DNA from 4 places in the Paenibacillus sp. FSL R10-2782 genome. Region 4 is predicted to be linked to each of the others. Evidence: riboswitches for the same ligand, from Rfam matches in the RefSeq annotation. Region 4 holds a riboswitch; each other region holds the start of a gene.

Region 1 (3,110 bases), 2.8 Mb from region 4:
GGAAAAACACCCTGGCATGATTCGCCGTATCGTACGTGAAGGCCATGCCTTAGGCAACCATTCCTATACTCATCCGGATTTTAGGAAAGCTTCACCGGAACGCTTTCGCAACCAGATTAAGAAAACAGAACATATTTTGGAGGCCACCGTTGGCTTTCGCCCCAAGCTGATCCGCCCACCCTATGGTGAAATTACGGAGCCTCAGATCCAGTGGGCGCGTCGTCACGGCTACATGATTGTGAATTGGAACGTAGACTCCCTCGATTGGAAGGGACTCAGTAAAACACAAATTCAGCGTAATGTGATCCCGGCTACCGGACCAGGCTCCATCATTTTAATGCATGCAGGTGGAGGTCAAAGTTCCAATCTGAAAGGCACTGTTCAATCCCTGCCGGGTCTCATTCAGTCGCTGAAAGCCAAGGGCTACAAATTTGTCACGGTTCCACGGCTACTTCATACCTCGGAGCGGAAATAACATTAAAAGGGCTGTCTTACCAGCAGATGCATTCTGCTCGTCAAGACAGCCCTTTTTTAATCGACAAAACCCATATATGAATCCTGAACCTGCGATTAAGTTATTTGATTATAGATCACAGATTATAGTTTACATAATATATATTATGTAAACTTAATTCATTTGCTTATACAGCCTATTTATCAATGACGTACAGCTTCACATTCTGAAAACCAAAGTCACTCACAAAAGATGGGCTGCCTGGAATGAAAATATCTATCCGTTTCCCCGTAATGGCGCTACCCTTATCGCGTGCTACGGCTACAAAAGAATGATCCGGCAAACCCGGGTGGGAATAGCCTGTAACCAACACTTTCGTACCCAACGGAATTACGTTTGGGTCAACCGCAATCGTACCAAGCTTAAGCGGATTTCCGAAATAATCCACCGCTCCCCATTTTCCATTTTCACTGGTTGCTGCGGAATACGCTGTAGCCTTCACGTCAACTACTTTGCTGTAGTTAAATGTTTTGCCCCATGCTTCAACTTGTTGACCGTCACCTGCCGGCGCTTTATCTGAAAGAAGCTGAGGCTTTGAATCCGAAGCAGCCTTTACCTTGTTCTCGTCCGGCACCTTAATTTGTACTCCTGCATATATATTGCTGGCAGCAAGATCTGGGTTCTCCTTTTGCAGATTCTCTACAGATACCCCGTAACGTTGAGCAAGTAAAAAGAAGGTATCACCTTCCTTGGCGGTATGAAGCGAAGCGGCGTCGGCTACCCCGGCTGTCTGCGCCAATCCTGCAATGGCTGCTGCCAGCACCGCAAATTTCATTGTTTTTCCAATACGTTTAAGATGTTTCAAAAGATATGTACCTCCTCTGTTATGCCTGCGAAGTTAGCTGTCGGATTCGGACTCAGGAGAAGCCCTATGCTTGTGCAATTCACCCCTAGGCACCTTCCATCCATTCGTATGAAGACGGATCAGAAGTTACTGCCGTTGTTACGTCCCCCGCACTTCCCATGGTTTTGGGTCCCGCATTCAGCGTCTAAATGTAGCTGTCTGCTGCCCCGGTAAGTTTTGGCTCACTGCATAATATCACAATTTTGTAACCTTATCTGCATGAAAATGTTGGGAACCCCGAATATCATACTACATCTGTTACAATTTTGTCATCATGAAATCGAAATCAGTTACAAAAATCTGAACGAGGATGACAAAAAAAGAAAAAAGCCCTCCCGTCAAACTTCCACCGCGGAGGGCTTGCTTCATAGCCTTTACAAGCTCATTTCTTACAAAACCTTGGCAAGAAAATCCCGGGTACGATCATGGCTTGGAGTGCCAAAAACCTGCTCCGGTGTACCTTGCTCCACAATTTGACCGTTATCCATAAAGATAATGCGGTCTCCTACCTCGCGGGCAAAGCCCATTTCATGTGTCACGATGACCATCGTCATGCCACCCTCAGCCAGCTTCTTCATCACGTCCAGCACCTCCCCGACCATTTCAGGGTCCAAAGCAGAAGTCGGCTCATCGAAGAGCATCACATGCGGCTGCATCGCCAAGGCGCGTGCAATCGCAATCCGCTGCTTCTGTCCGCCGGAAAGCTGATTGGGATAGGTGTCCTTTTTGTCTTCAAGCCCAACGGTACGCAGCAGCTCCAGCGCAATTTTCTCCGCTTCCTTTGCTGACTGGCCTCTAACCTGAGTTGGCGCAAGCGTCAGATTTTGCAGCACCGTTTTGTGCGGGAACAGATTGAAATGCTGGAACACCATCCCCATTTTCTCACGAGTCGCATTAATATTATGACCACGGGCTGTAATCGGCTCGCCCTCAAACAAAATCTCCCCATCGGTCGGCTGCTCCAGCAGATTCATACAACGTAAAAATGTACTTTTCCCCGAACCACTCGGGCCAATGACGACAACAACCTCGCCTTTTGCAATATCTATATCAATGCCTTTTAAAATTTCATTTTTGCCGAACGATTTACGCAGTTGTTTAACGGTGATCACTGGCTCTCAACTTCCTTTCCCATAAACCCAACAGCTTCGACAAGCTGAATGTCATTACAAAATAAATAGCAGCCGCGATGACGAACGGACTTAATCCTTCGTAGGTGATGTTCTTAATGACTTGGGCCTGATACATAATATCCACCATACCGATGGTAGAAATGATGGAGGACTCTTTAATAATCGTAATAAACTCATTGCCGATCGCAGGCAGTACAGACTTGAACGCTTGCGGTAAAATGACGTGACGCATAGCTTTGCCTCGTCCCATACCGAGTGAACGGGCCGCTTCCATCTGACCACGGTCCACTGCCTGGATACCTGCACGGAAAATTTCAGCCAGATATGCCGAGCTATTCAGAGATAACGTAATAATACCGGACTGAAGTGGCGTAAAATTGACGCCCAGCGTCAAAGCAACTCCATAATGGATGATCATAAGCTGTACCAGCATAGGTGTACCACGAAGTACCTCTACGTAGGCTGTACCCAACCATTCAATGATACGTACACCACTCATCCGCAGCAGAGAGATGATCAGACCAATGATAAATCCGAACAGTACCCCGAGCGCAGACAACAACAACGTGTAGCCGATACCCGTAGCGTAAAAGCTGCGATATTTCCAAAATATATCCAC
Region 2 (3,110 bases), 1.4 Mb from region 4:
CACAACATCCTCATTCCGGTCGATGCCTAGCACCTCGCACCCCATATCTACCAATTGCAAAGCCAGGCTTGAGCCAAATCGTCCCAAACCAATAACTACAAACTGCTGCGTTTTCATATCTACTCTAGAACTCCCTTATCCTATAATCATTTTGCCTTCCGGATGACGATATAATTCCTTACCCTTTTTGGGTCCTAGCGCATACGCCAGTGTAAGTGGGCCGAGTCTACCTGCAAACATCGTCAGGGTAATGACCAGCTTGCCTATAAACGTCAAATCAGGTGTAAGTCCCATCGACAATCCCACCGTCCCAAATGCAGACACCGCCTCGAACAATATCATTAGAAAATGATGATCCTCGGTTGCTGACAAAATCATCGTCACGCCAATCACAAACAGCAACCCCAGCAGTGTAATGGTCAAAGCCTTGTAAATTCGCCCCTGCGCAAGCCGGTATTTGAACAGTACAATATCCTCTCGACCTCGCAGCATCGAAATCACGGCTCCAATGAGCAGCGCAAACGTTGTCGTCTTAATCCCGCCTCCAGTAGAGCCAGGAGAAGCACCGATAAACATCAATATAATGATGAAAAACTGCGTAGCCTGTCGCAAGCCAGCGATATCTAACGTATTGGCACCTGCGGTGCGCGGTGTTACGGACTGGAATAAAGATCCCAGCAGTTTTCCACCCCAATCCAGCGAGCCCAGTGTCTTCGGATTGGTAAACTCGAATACAAAGATGACAAGCGTGCCGACTACGATCAGGGTAGCCGTCATACTGAGTACCACCTTGGTATGCAAGGAAAGTCTCCCACGCTTGCGGTATTCTACCAGGTCCGACATAACCACAAAGCCGATGCCACCCGAAATAATCAGAAACATAGCTGTAAAATTAACAATAGGATCATACACATAACCTGTCAGGCTGCGAAAGTGACCGAATAAATCAAAGCCCGCATTGTTAAACATGGAAATGGCATGCCAGATTCCAAAATAAATCGCCCTGCCTACGGGCATATCAAAGGACCAGCGAATCGCGAATATCGTGGCGCACACGCCCTCAATGATTAGGGAGTACAGCAACACCCTGCGGATCAATCCGACAATTCCCTCAACAGAGGTCTGGTTCATCGCTTCCTGCAAAATCAGGCGCTCCCGCAAGGAAATGCGGCGCTTGAATACCAGCGCAATCAAAGTAGCCATCGTCATAAAGCCGAGACCGCCAATCTGAATCAGCGCAGCGATAACCACCTGACCAAAGGTGGTAAAGAAGGTACCGGTATCCTTAACGACAAGACCTGTAACACAGGTTGCGGAGGCGGCTGTAAACAAAGCATCTATAAATGCAAGCGGCTTCCCCGTTGTATTGGAAATCGGCAGCATTAACAACAAGCTGCCTATAAGAATGATAATGGCAAAACCCGCAACGAATATCTGCGGTGGAGAAAGCCGAAGCCATCTTGCATTGGGATTCATCTATTTATCACTGCTCCTACTTGGTGAATTATGAGCATGGAGACGCTCCGGGTGCAGATTGTTCTTATGATTGCTGTTACCCCCGGATTTTTTTCTGATTTTTAAGCCCTTTTAATGGTTAAAATCCGGTGGTAGCTTATGCTTACGATGCGAGCTTTCCTATGGAAAGCTTTCAGGCAACCGCTTCGCTTCTTCAGAACCATTCTGCCCCCTCCGCTACTGCCAGCTCATAAAATCACCAATCTCTTTTCAGTTTCTTTAGTCCGTTTCTTTTAGAGAAAACAGCGATCGGAAGATCAAATGGATCGCGAAGCGGGCTTAACTCAGCTACGTTTTAATAACACAAAAAAAGACACCGGAAATCCGAGTGCCTGACTTGGTTCCTGTTCACAGCCTACGAGGTTAGCTGACGGATTCGGGCTGCACAGTATGCCCTATTCACACTTCCGGTCCGGGACCGGCTGTAAAATTCACCCCAGTAACATGGTTCCCCCGTTTTCCTATGGAAATTCGGCTCAATTGTATATCGTTAACTATATATTTCATATGCATTGTCTCAACAGATTATAATCCTTCTATATACAGAGCACAAAACCGATTTCGCCGAAATAACGTTAAATTAGCGGTAATTGGAGAATACGCCGCCTTTAATCGCAACTTATCTAATTTTATTGAAACTTTAAACTGCTTTCACTCCATTTTCATGAATATCGTAGGTCTGTTGGCGGGAACCTGTGCAGTATGATATCTTTAATGGATGTTCTTATTTACAGATTAAGGAGGAAACTCATGAATCCTATCGGGAAACCGGTCGTGCTCACGGCCAACTTCAAAAGATTAGGCTTGCTGGGCGGGATTGGCCTGATTTGCTTTTTTGTCTTTCAATTGCTTATTCCCTCGTTTAGTAATCCGAATCCGGAAGCACTGACGAATGCCAAGGTCATCAGCAAGCAGGAAGCAGTCATGCACGCACTGGACTTCGCCCGCTCCGAGCTGGGCTATACCGAATTACGGTCTAAGGAGCCTCTGGTGACCTATCAGGCCGAGACGGATTTGTACGGTTATTTATCCAGAGAAAAGCTGCTTCAACAGTATGATCGTATTTGGAAAAAAAGGTATCCCTACGAAACCTTCCGTGTCGATTTGCAGGAACCATCTTCCAAAAGCAAACTGCAAATTCATGTAGATTTGTCCACTGGCAAAGTCGTTAGCTTTAAACGAATGACCTCCAGCACCAGTTACACACAAGCTGATATTTCTACGGATGAGCAAGCACGTAGCAGGCTTGTACGTGCAGCCGAGGGAGACATGACGCTGGAAGCGAAGGAGCAGGCAGCGACAGCCTGGGTAAAACGCTTTGGCTTTAAGCCGTCGGACTTGAAGCTCGCGACAACCGCAGGCGAGGGTGGATTGAAGTATACCGTGGACGATAAGAAAATCGGTTCCTCGGTGCTTACACTGGCCTTTACTTTTGAAGACGGGGATGTTCGCTCGTTTACACAAAGCTTTTCGGCCCCATCGTCCTATACGGATTATGTCAAAAAACAAACGTACTGGGCAAACTGGATGACCTACGCGGGTTATGCCTTATTAAGCTTGGTTTTGGGCATACTTGCCATCGTATACGCCTCACT
Region 3 (3,110 bases), 1.3 Mb from region 4:
TCCAACCAGCACCAGCGTAAGCACAAAGGCCAGCGGCAGGAAAATCCGTATAATCGCTTTGATAAAATCCTGAAAAAAGTTGCCCATTCCTTCTCCGCGCCGCGTCAATCCCCTCATAAAAGCCGCAGCAACCGAAAAACCGGAAGCAGCCGAAGTGAACATCATCATCGTAACAAACGCCATCTGTGTCAGGTACGTAAGTCCGCTTTCTCCGCTATAATGCTGGAGATTCGTATTGGTCATAAAGCTGATCACCGTGTTAAAGGCCAGTGACGCCTCCATATTGCCGTTTCCCACCGGATTACCGGGGAGCAGTCCCTGCAAGCGCAGCAGCACATAGCTGATCGCCACAAGCACGACATTCGTAGCAATAAAGCTCATCACATACGTGGTCCAACGCATGCTCTCCAGCTTTTTCAATCCTATAACCTTATAAATCAGCTTCTCCGTTCCGCCAAACACCCGATCCGTCCGATTCGGTTCGTTGGAGAATACATGATATATATAGGTGCCCACTGGTTTCACCAGGAGCAGCAATATCACAATCACAATTCCAATTTGCAGCAGCTCCATCATCTATTCCCTCCTCCAAAATACTCCTGCGTTTGGAACAACAGACGGGTTCATCGCACCGGTCGATTGCACACGTTTGCGAAAACCCGCTGCCTCTGATGCTTCACTCATGATCTGCTGTCCCCCGCCCGCTTGATCCTGTTTAGCTGATTAGAACTTTTCAGGATTCAGGAGTGCGTAGATTAAATACACAAATACAATAGCAGTAAGCGTAAGCATAACTATCATCCTTTTCGCCCTCCCTTGGAGGTCTGCGCATCACACCAGCGTACAAACAGCAGTATCACTCCGTAACTCACAGCCATCACGAGCAGCATGTATATATCCATCATGTTCATACCCTCCCGTACCAATCCTTAATTCATCATTCTTACACTCTTGTAAAATCGCTATACAACTAAATTCGCAAATTTTAATGTATACCAGCATACCTAAGCGACTATCCGTTCAGCAGGAAACCCACCTCTCCATTCAAAGTGTAGATCACATGGTCTGCTCCCAAACCTCGATAAATCCCTTGAGGATTACAGCCTTGTGTAATGACATAGACCGAATCTGATGTCAGCGGCCGGCATATTTGCAGAAAACGGCACGTCAGATTCAAGCTGTTCTCAAACAAATACACGCAGCCAATTTCTTTTTTGGGAAAATTCCATTTCCCCGCTTGCATCGTATTGATGCGCACAACATGCTCCACACCCATTTTTTTGAGCTGTCGTTCCTCCTGAGCGCTATTCGTCAGAACCGCAAACGCCAGTTTTTTGTACATAAGCAATTTCACAAAATTTCTGCCCGATTCATTCGGTGCAGTGACAATGATTAGCCGACCTTCCATCAGTAGCTCCTCTCCCGGTATAAAAAGACAACAAAAAGAAGCCAAAGGAAAAAGGCTTTCCTCCGGCTTCTTACGTAACCATGATAAAATAAACCATGGCTGCACACGGCGGTTTGTTGCCTCTCCCTGTACGCTTACGAGGTTAGCTGTCGGATTCGGACGTGAGAGTCGCCCTATTTCTGGCACTTGGCCAGAAAATTCACCCCATGAGACACACGGCCCTTTAAAAGCCGAATAGATCTCCTTTGGTTCCCCCGCTTTTGCAACTGCAAAATTCAGCGCTATAGACAATTCGTTGCTGCTTCATTCACTTCATTTGAAATTACGTCTTGAATCATACACCCGCGCAAGGAACACTGTAAAGCTCACCTGCAGGGTTATAAATCGGTCTTTGGAGCATAAAAGATTAATAATAGCGCTTACAACATAAATATCCTTCTCCCAGCTCCTTCAATCTCGGTTTTTCATCCCTTTTCGAAAATGAAGAGGCATGTCAATATTGGCGTATGGGGAGTATTTTTTGTAAAAGAGAAAGAAAAAGTGCTGTATGTACCTGATAAACGCCGATTGAACCTGTTTTCACCATGAGAAACACCGCTATTTGCCCCATTTGCAGTGCCATTTGCCGTTTTGGACAAAATACGATTTTACAGTAGCAGATGGCGCATTACATCTATTTATAGACTTGCAGCCCTTCGTTAAATTTCTTACAATTTAATTGTAGAATATCAAATTAGGAGGAAAACCATGACCGTTTATGAATATGATGCACAAACCCTGCAAGGGAAAGAGCTTCCGTTGTCCACATACGAAGGAAAAGTGCTGCTTATCGTGAATACAGCCAGCAAATGCGGGCTAACCCCCCAATACAAGGCGCTACAAGAGCTATATGACCAATACCATGAGCAGGGTCTTGAAATCTTGGGGTTTCCCAGCAACCAGTTTGCCAAGCAAGAGCCGGGCTCCAGCGAGGACATTTCGGAGTTTTGCCAGATTAACTATGGAGTTACGTTTCCGATGTTTGCCAAAATAGATGTCAATGGCGATCAGGCGCACCCTTTATTTCGCTACCTCACCCAAACAGCTCCGGGCGTATTAGGCTCCAAAGCGATCAAATGGAATTTTACTAAATTTTTGATTACACACGAAGGTAACGTATTTAAGCGCTATGCCCCACAGACAACTCCGGATAAATTGGCGGGGGACATCGAGAAGCTCTTGCAGCAAAGCTGACAGGCTTTTTCATCACCTTCTCACAAGCAGCCAATCCCAATGGCTGCTCCTGTGGATAGGAAAAAGGGATATTTTTGTTCAGCTTATATAACAAAAAAGCATCCAATCACGTCAAAAACGTGTCAGGATGCTTTTTAGCTGTGTCTTGCATGTAATGCGGTCGAGAGGACTCGAACCTCCACGGGCGTACGCCCACTACCCCCTCAAGATAGCGTGTCTGCCATTCCACCACGACCGCAAATTCTAATGTTTTGAGGCAACAGATTTATTATACTCCCTTATATTCTATTTGTAAACATAAATACAATAATATTTTATGAAGTGAAATAAACTAACACGTAAAAGCTATAAAAATATTTAATTTGACATATTAGTACTACAAGTGTAAATATATATTACATAATAACTCTAAAATTTTTCTTAATCCGTTTTGTGAGTTACTTAATATAACATAAATATTCTATTCCAA
Region 4 (3,110 bases):
TCCGAAGGTCCCTGTTCAAATTACCTTCAAGGACGGCACAACGCTATTCAAGGCATGGGACGGTATGGGCAAAAGCACCACCTATCGACTTAAAAGTGCATCCCCGGTCTCTCATGTGATTGTTGATCCACTGTACACGATTGCACTGGAGAACAAGCATATCAACAACAACCTGAAGGCCGAACTGGACGAGAAAACACAGACCCGTTGGAGCATAAGTGTAACCAAGCTGCTGGAGACAATGCTTGGAAGTCTGTCATGGTGAGGTGTCTATAGATGCGTATTGTTATAAAAGAAGGCTGGGCGCTTGTGCGCATACAATTTTATATTGTCATCATTCTGTTTCTGTATCGACTGCTATGGGGCGTTTTTCTCTATCGAGTGGTACAATCCGCCGTTACTCCCCTGCTGCTGCGCTACCCTGACCAGGGTCAAAACGAACTGGGAAAGACCTTGTTTTGGATGGAGAGCCATATTGCCCTGACGGACAACCGGGAGGTTCATATGTATCTGTGGATACTACTGGGGGCAACGGCGCTGCGTATACTGATTACCCCCTTCATCCGGGCGGGAATATACCAAAGTCTGCACACCCATGCAACCGAGCCGCAAAGTCTGTCTTTCTTCCGTGGAATGAAACGTCATGGTTTATCATCTATTATCTATTACATCATCGAGCTTGGGCTCCTGCTGCTCCCTGCTTTCTGGGTGGTGCCGAGGCTCTACCCTATCGTAGCCGGGGCGCTGCAATCTCCCGCCTATCTGCTGCATGTGCTGCCCTATGCCATCGGTTGGATCGCCTATGGCTGGTTCATCCGCCAGTGCATCCTGTACATGCAGTTAGGCACCGTAGGTGGTCACGCCATACTGCCGTCGCTGCTCGCCTTCTTTCGCCAAATCCTCCCGGCTATCGGTATTTCGCTTCTGCTCGGCGCAGGTGTGCTGCTTGTCCTTGGCCTATTCGGCACGGTGGCGATGATTTGGACTGGCATGCTGGCACTCATTCTCCAGCAAACGTATCATTTTGTTACCAGTCTGGTCAGGCTATGGCACATCAGTTCACAGTACCGCCTATGGCATACCGATATCTCCGGCAGAGGTTGAACCCCCACTCCGTTCCTCCTGAGCAATTTCTGGCTGTCGAAAGGCGACTATCTATATCCATTCCTATCCATGTAAACGGCACATAACTGAATACTCTTAACAAAATCTGTTCCCGCGATAAAGGGAGCAGATTTTTTTGTAACTTTTTGCGATGAAACATTTGCCAAAGCCAGCCGACTTTGTTACAATAATCGCAGTGAACTGATAGTAACAACTTTGTAATCTTTATTGTAACCTTTACCTTAAAGCATCGTTATCGTGAATACTGCTCTCCAAGGTGCACATCTTAAGTTAAGCCTAATTCCTGGCACCTAGGAAGCGGGGGAACCAGTTTGGGTGAATTGATCTCGCAACAGAGTGGTCATAGGGGAACCTTCTACCGAATCCTTAAGCTAACCTCGCAGGCATTGGAAGGGGTATATTTTTTTTGAAGAAGAAACTAACAATCGCAGTCATGGGTCTTGCCATTGCCTTTACATCTTTTACATTCGGTGGCGGCAGTGCATTTGCAGACTCCAAGATGGACCAGGTCATCCAAGATACCAAAGGAACGAGCTACAGAAGCGGAGGCACTACACTCGACGGATTCGATTGCTCCGGCTTCACAATGTATGTATATCAAAAACTGGGAATTAAACTGCCGCATCAATCCGGATCACAATTCAAAATGGGATCTTCCGTATCCCGCGATGAAATGAGACCTGGAGACCTGGTGTTCTTCAACACCACAGGTAGAGGCATTTCCCATGTAGGTATCTTCATGGGTGAAGGGAAATTTGCCCACTCCTCATCTTCACGTGGTGTAGTTGTTAGCTCACTGAACGAAAATTATTACGCTAACCGATATGTCGGTGCCAAAAGAATTATGAGCACAGATGCTTACCACGCTGTAGCTTCTGAAACTCCTGATGACGACAACGTAGAATAACTAACGAACAGCAAGCTAACCTGAGCCGCAATTTGATTCTGGCCGGAATCGAATTGCGGTTTTTTATGTCCGCGACATCAGAAACGTTATCTTTACTGACGAACTGACACCTCAAAAGGTTTCAGTTGTTGCGAACATCGTCGGTTTTACCGTCACGGCGGGGGGAGCATATGAGCAGTAAAGCCTTCTTATTGAATGTATACCCGACTTGGGTATGAAATAAACACGCTTGCCAATCCCCTGCAACTTGTCTACAATCTGTTGTTAATGGTTTAAGTACTTGTAAAAGGAGGACGGGAAGACATGCCTGCCTCAATATCTAACTACCGAATCGTGCCGATGGACGAGCAGCAGGCGGCTGCGATATGTGAGTGGCGCTATGATCCACCCTACAATATATACGGCTGGCTGCCTTGGGAACAAATGAAGGCGCTTGAGGTCGAATTTGGAAGCCCCTCGCTTCGCCAAGATCAATACGTAGCCGTATTGGACGACGAGAACATACTAACCGGATTTGCTCAATATTTCCCGATGATTGGCGTGACCCGGCTAGGTCTGGGAATGCATCCCGGATTGTGTGGACATGGCAGAGGCGCCGAATTTGTCCGTGCCATTGCCGAGGAAGCCAGACGACGCAATCCTGAGAATGAAATTGATCTGGAGGTGCTGACCTGGAATGGGCGCGCCATCCGTGCTTACAAGGCAGCCGGATTTGAGCTTACCGATACCTATGAACGTCAGACTCCCGATGGCAAGAAGGCGTTTCATTGTATGGTATATCATCCCGACCACCAGCCTCGTGTTCTATGATAAAAGCGCCTTCGGCATACAACAGCATTGTTGTATATCGAAGGCGCTTTTATCATACGGCAGGCTACGATTAGCTCAATGACTGCTACGCATTTTCTCAAAAGCTTCATTATATTGTTGGGCTTCCTTAATATCCACGGCCATAATGCCACCGTCATCCCAGGAGGTTAAACGCAGGGTCACGGTCTTATAATCAATCGTAATAAATGGATGATGATTAAATGCTTCCGATATAGCAGCAACTTCATCCACGAATGCAATCCCTTTC

Evidence for each region. Region 4 has a riboswitch for cyclic di-AMP ahead of NST83_RS00540 (C40 family peptidase). Riboswitches for the same ligand answer to the same signal wherever they lie in the genome.
Region 1: it holds a riboswitch for cyclic di-AMP, as region 4 does, so the genes downstream of both, NST83_RS13105 (3D domain-containing protein) here and NST83_RS00540 (C40 family peptidase) in region 4, are expected to answer to the same signal.
Region 2: it holds a riboswitch for cyclic di-AMP, as region 4 does, so the genes downstream of both, NST83_RS19450 (TrkH family potassium uptake protein) here and NST83_RS00540 (C40 family peptidase) in region 4, are expected to answer to the same signal.
Region 3: it holds a riboswitch for cyclic di-AMP, as region 4 does, so the genes downstream of both, NST83_RS06490 (hypothetical protein) here and NST83_RS00540 (C40 family peptidase) in region 4, are expected to answer to the same signal.

The regions. Positions count from the first base shown of each region.
Region 1 is NZ_CP151951.1:2,903,211-2,906,320, forward strand. It holds gene NST83_RS13100 (polysaccharide deacetylase family protein) at 1-475, shown strand, start outside; gene NST83_RS13105 (3D domain-containing protein) at 651-1,319, opposite strand; cyclic di-AMP (ydaO/yuaA leader) riboswitch at 1,327-1,499, opposite strand; gene NST83_RS13110 (amino acid ABC transporter ATP-binding protein) at 1,748-2,470, opposite strand; gene NST83_RS13115 (ABC transporter substrate-binding protein/permease) at 2,457-3,110, opposite strand, start outside.
Region 2 is NZ_CP151951.1:4,294,738-4,297,847, forward strand. It holds gene NST83_RS19445 (TrkA family potassium uptake protein) at 1-117, opposite strand, end outside; gene NST83_RS19450 (TrkH family potassium uptake protein) at 136-1,476, opposite strand; cyclic di-AMP (ydaO/yuaA leader) riboswitch at 1,853-2,002, opposite strand; gene NST83_RS19455 (type II CAAX endopeptidase family protein) at 2,266-3,110, shown strand, end outside.
Region 3 is NZ_CP151951.1:1,402,386-1,405,495, reverse strand. It holds gene kdpA (potassium-transporting ATPase subunit KdpA) at 1-573, opposite strand, end outside; gene NST83_RS06490 (hypothetical protein) at 1,013-1,408, opposite strand; cyclic di-AMP (ydaO/yuaA leader) riboswitch at 1,524-1,699, opposite strand; gene NST83_RS06485 (glutathione peroxidase) at 2,156-2,641, shown strand; tRNA gene NST83_RS06480 (tRNA-Leu) at 2,797-2,879, opposite strand.
Region 4 is NZ_CP151951.1:134,907-138,016, reverse strand. It holds gene NST83_RS00550 (M1 family metallopeptidase) at 1-265, shown strand, start outside; gene NST83_RS00545 (hypothetical protein) at 277-1,104, shown strand; cyclic di-AMP (ydaO/yuaA leader) riboswitch at 1,389-1,526, shown strand; gene NST83_RS00540 (C40 family peptidase) at 1,532-2,032, shown strand; gene NST83_RS00535 (GNAT family N-acetyltransferase) at 2,336-2,842, shown strand; gene NST83_RS00530 (4a-hydroxytetrahydrobiopterin dehydratase) at 2,918-3,110, opposite strand, start outside.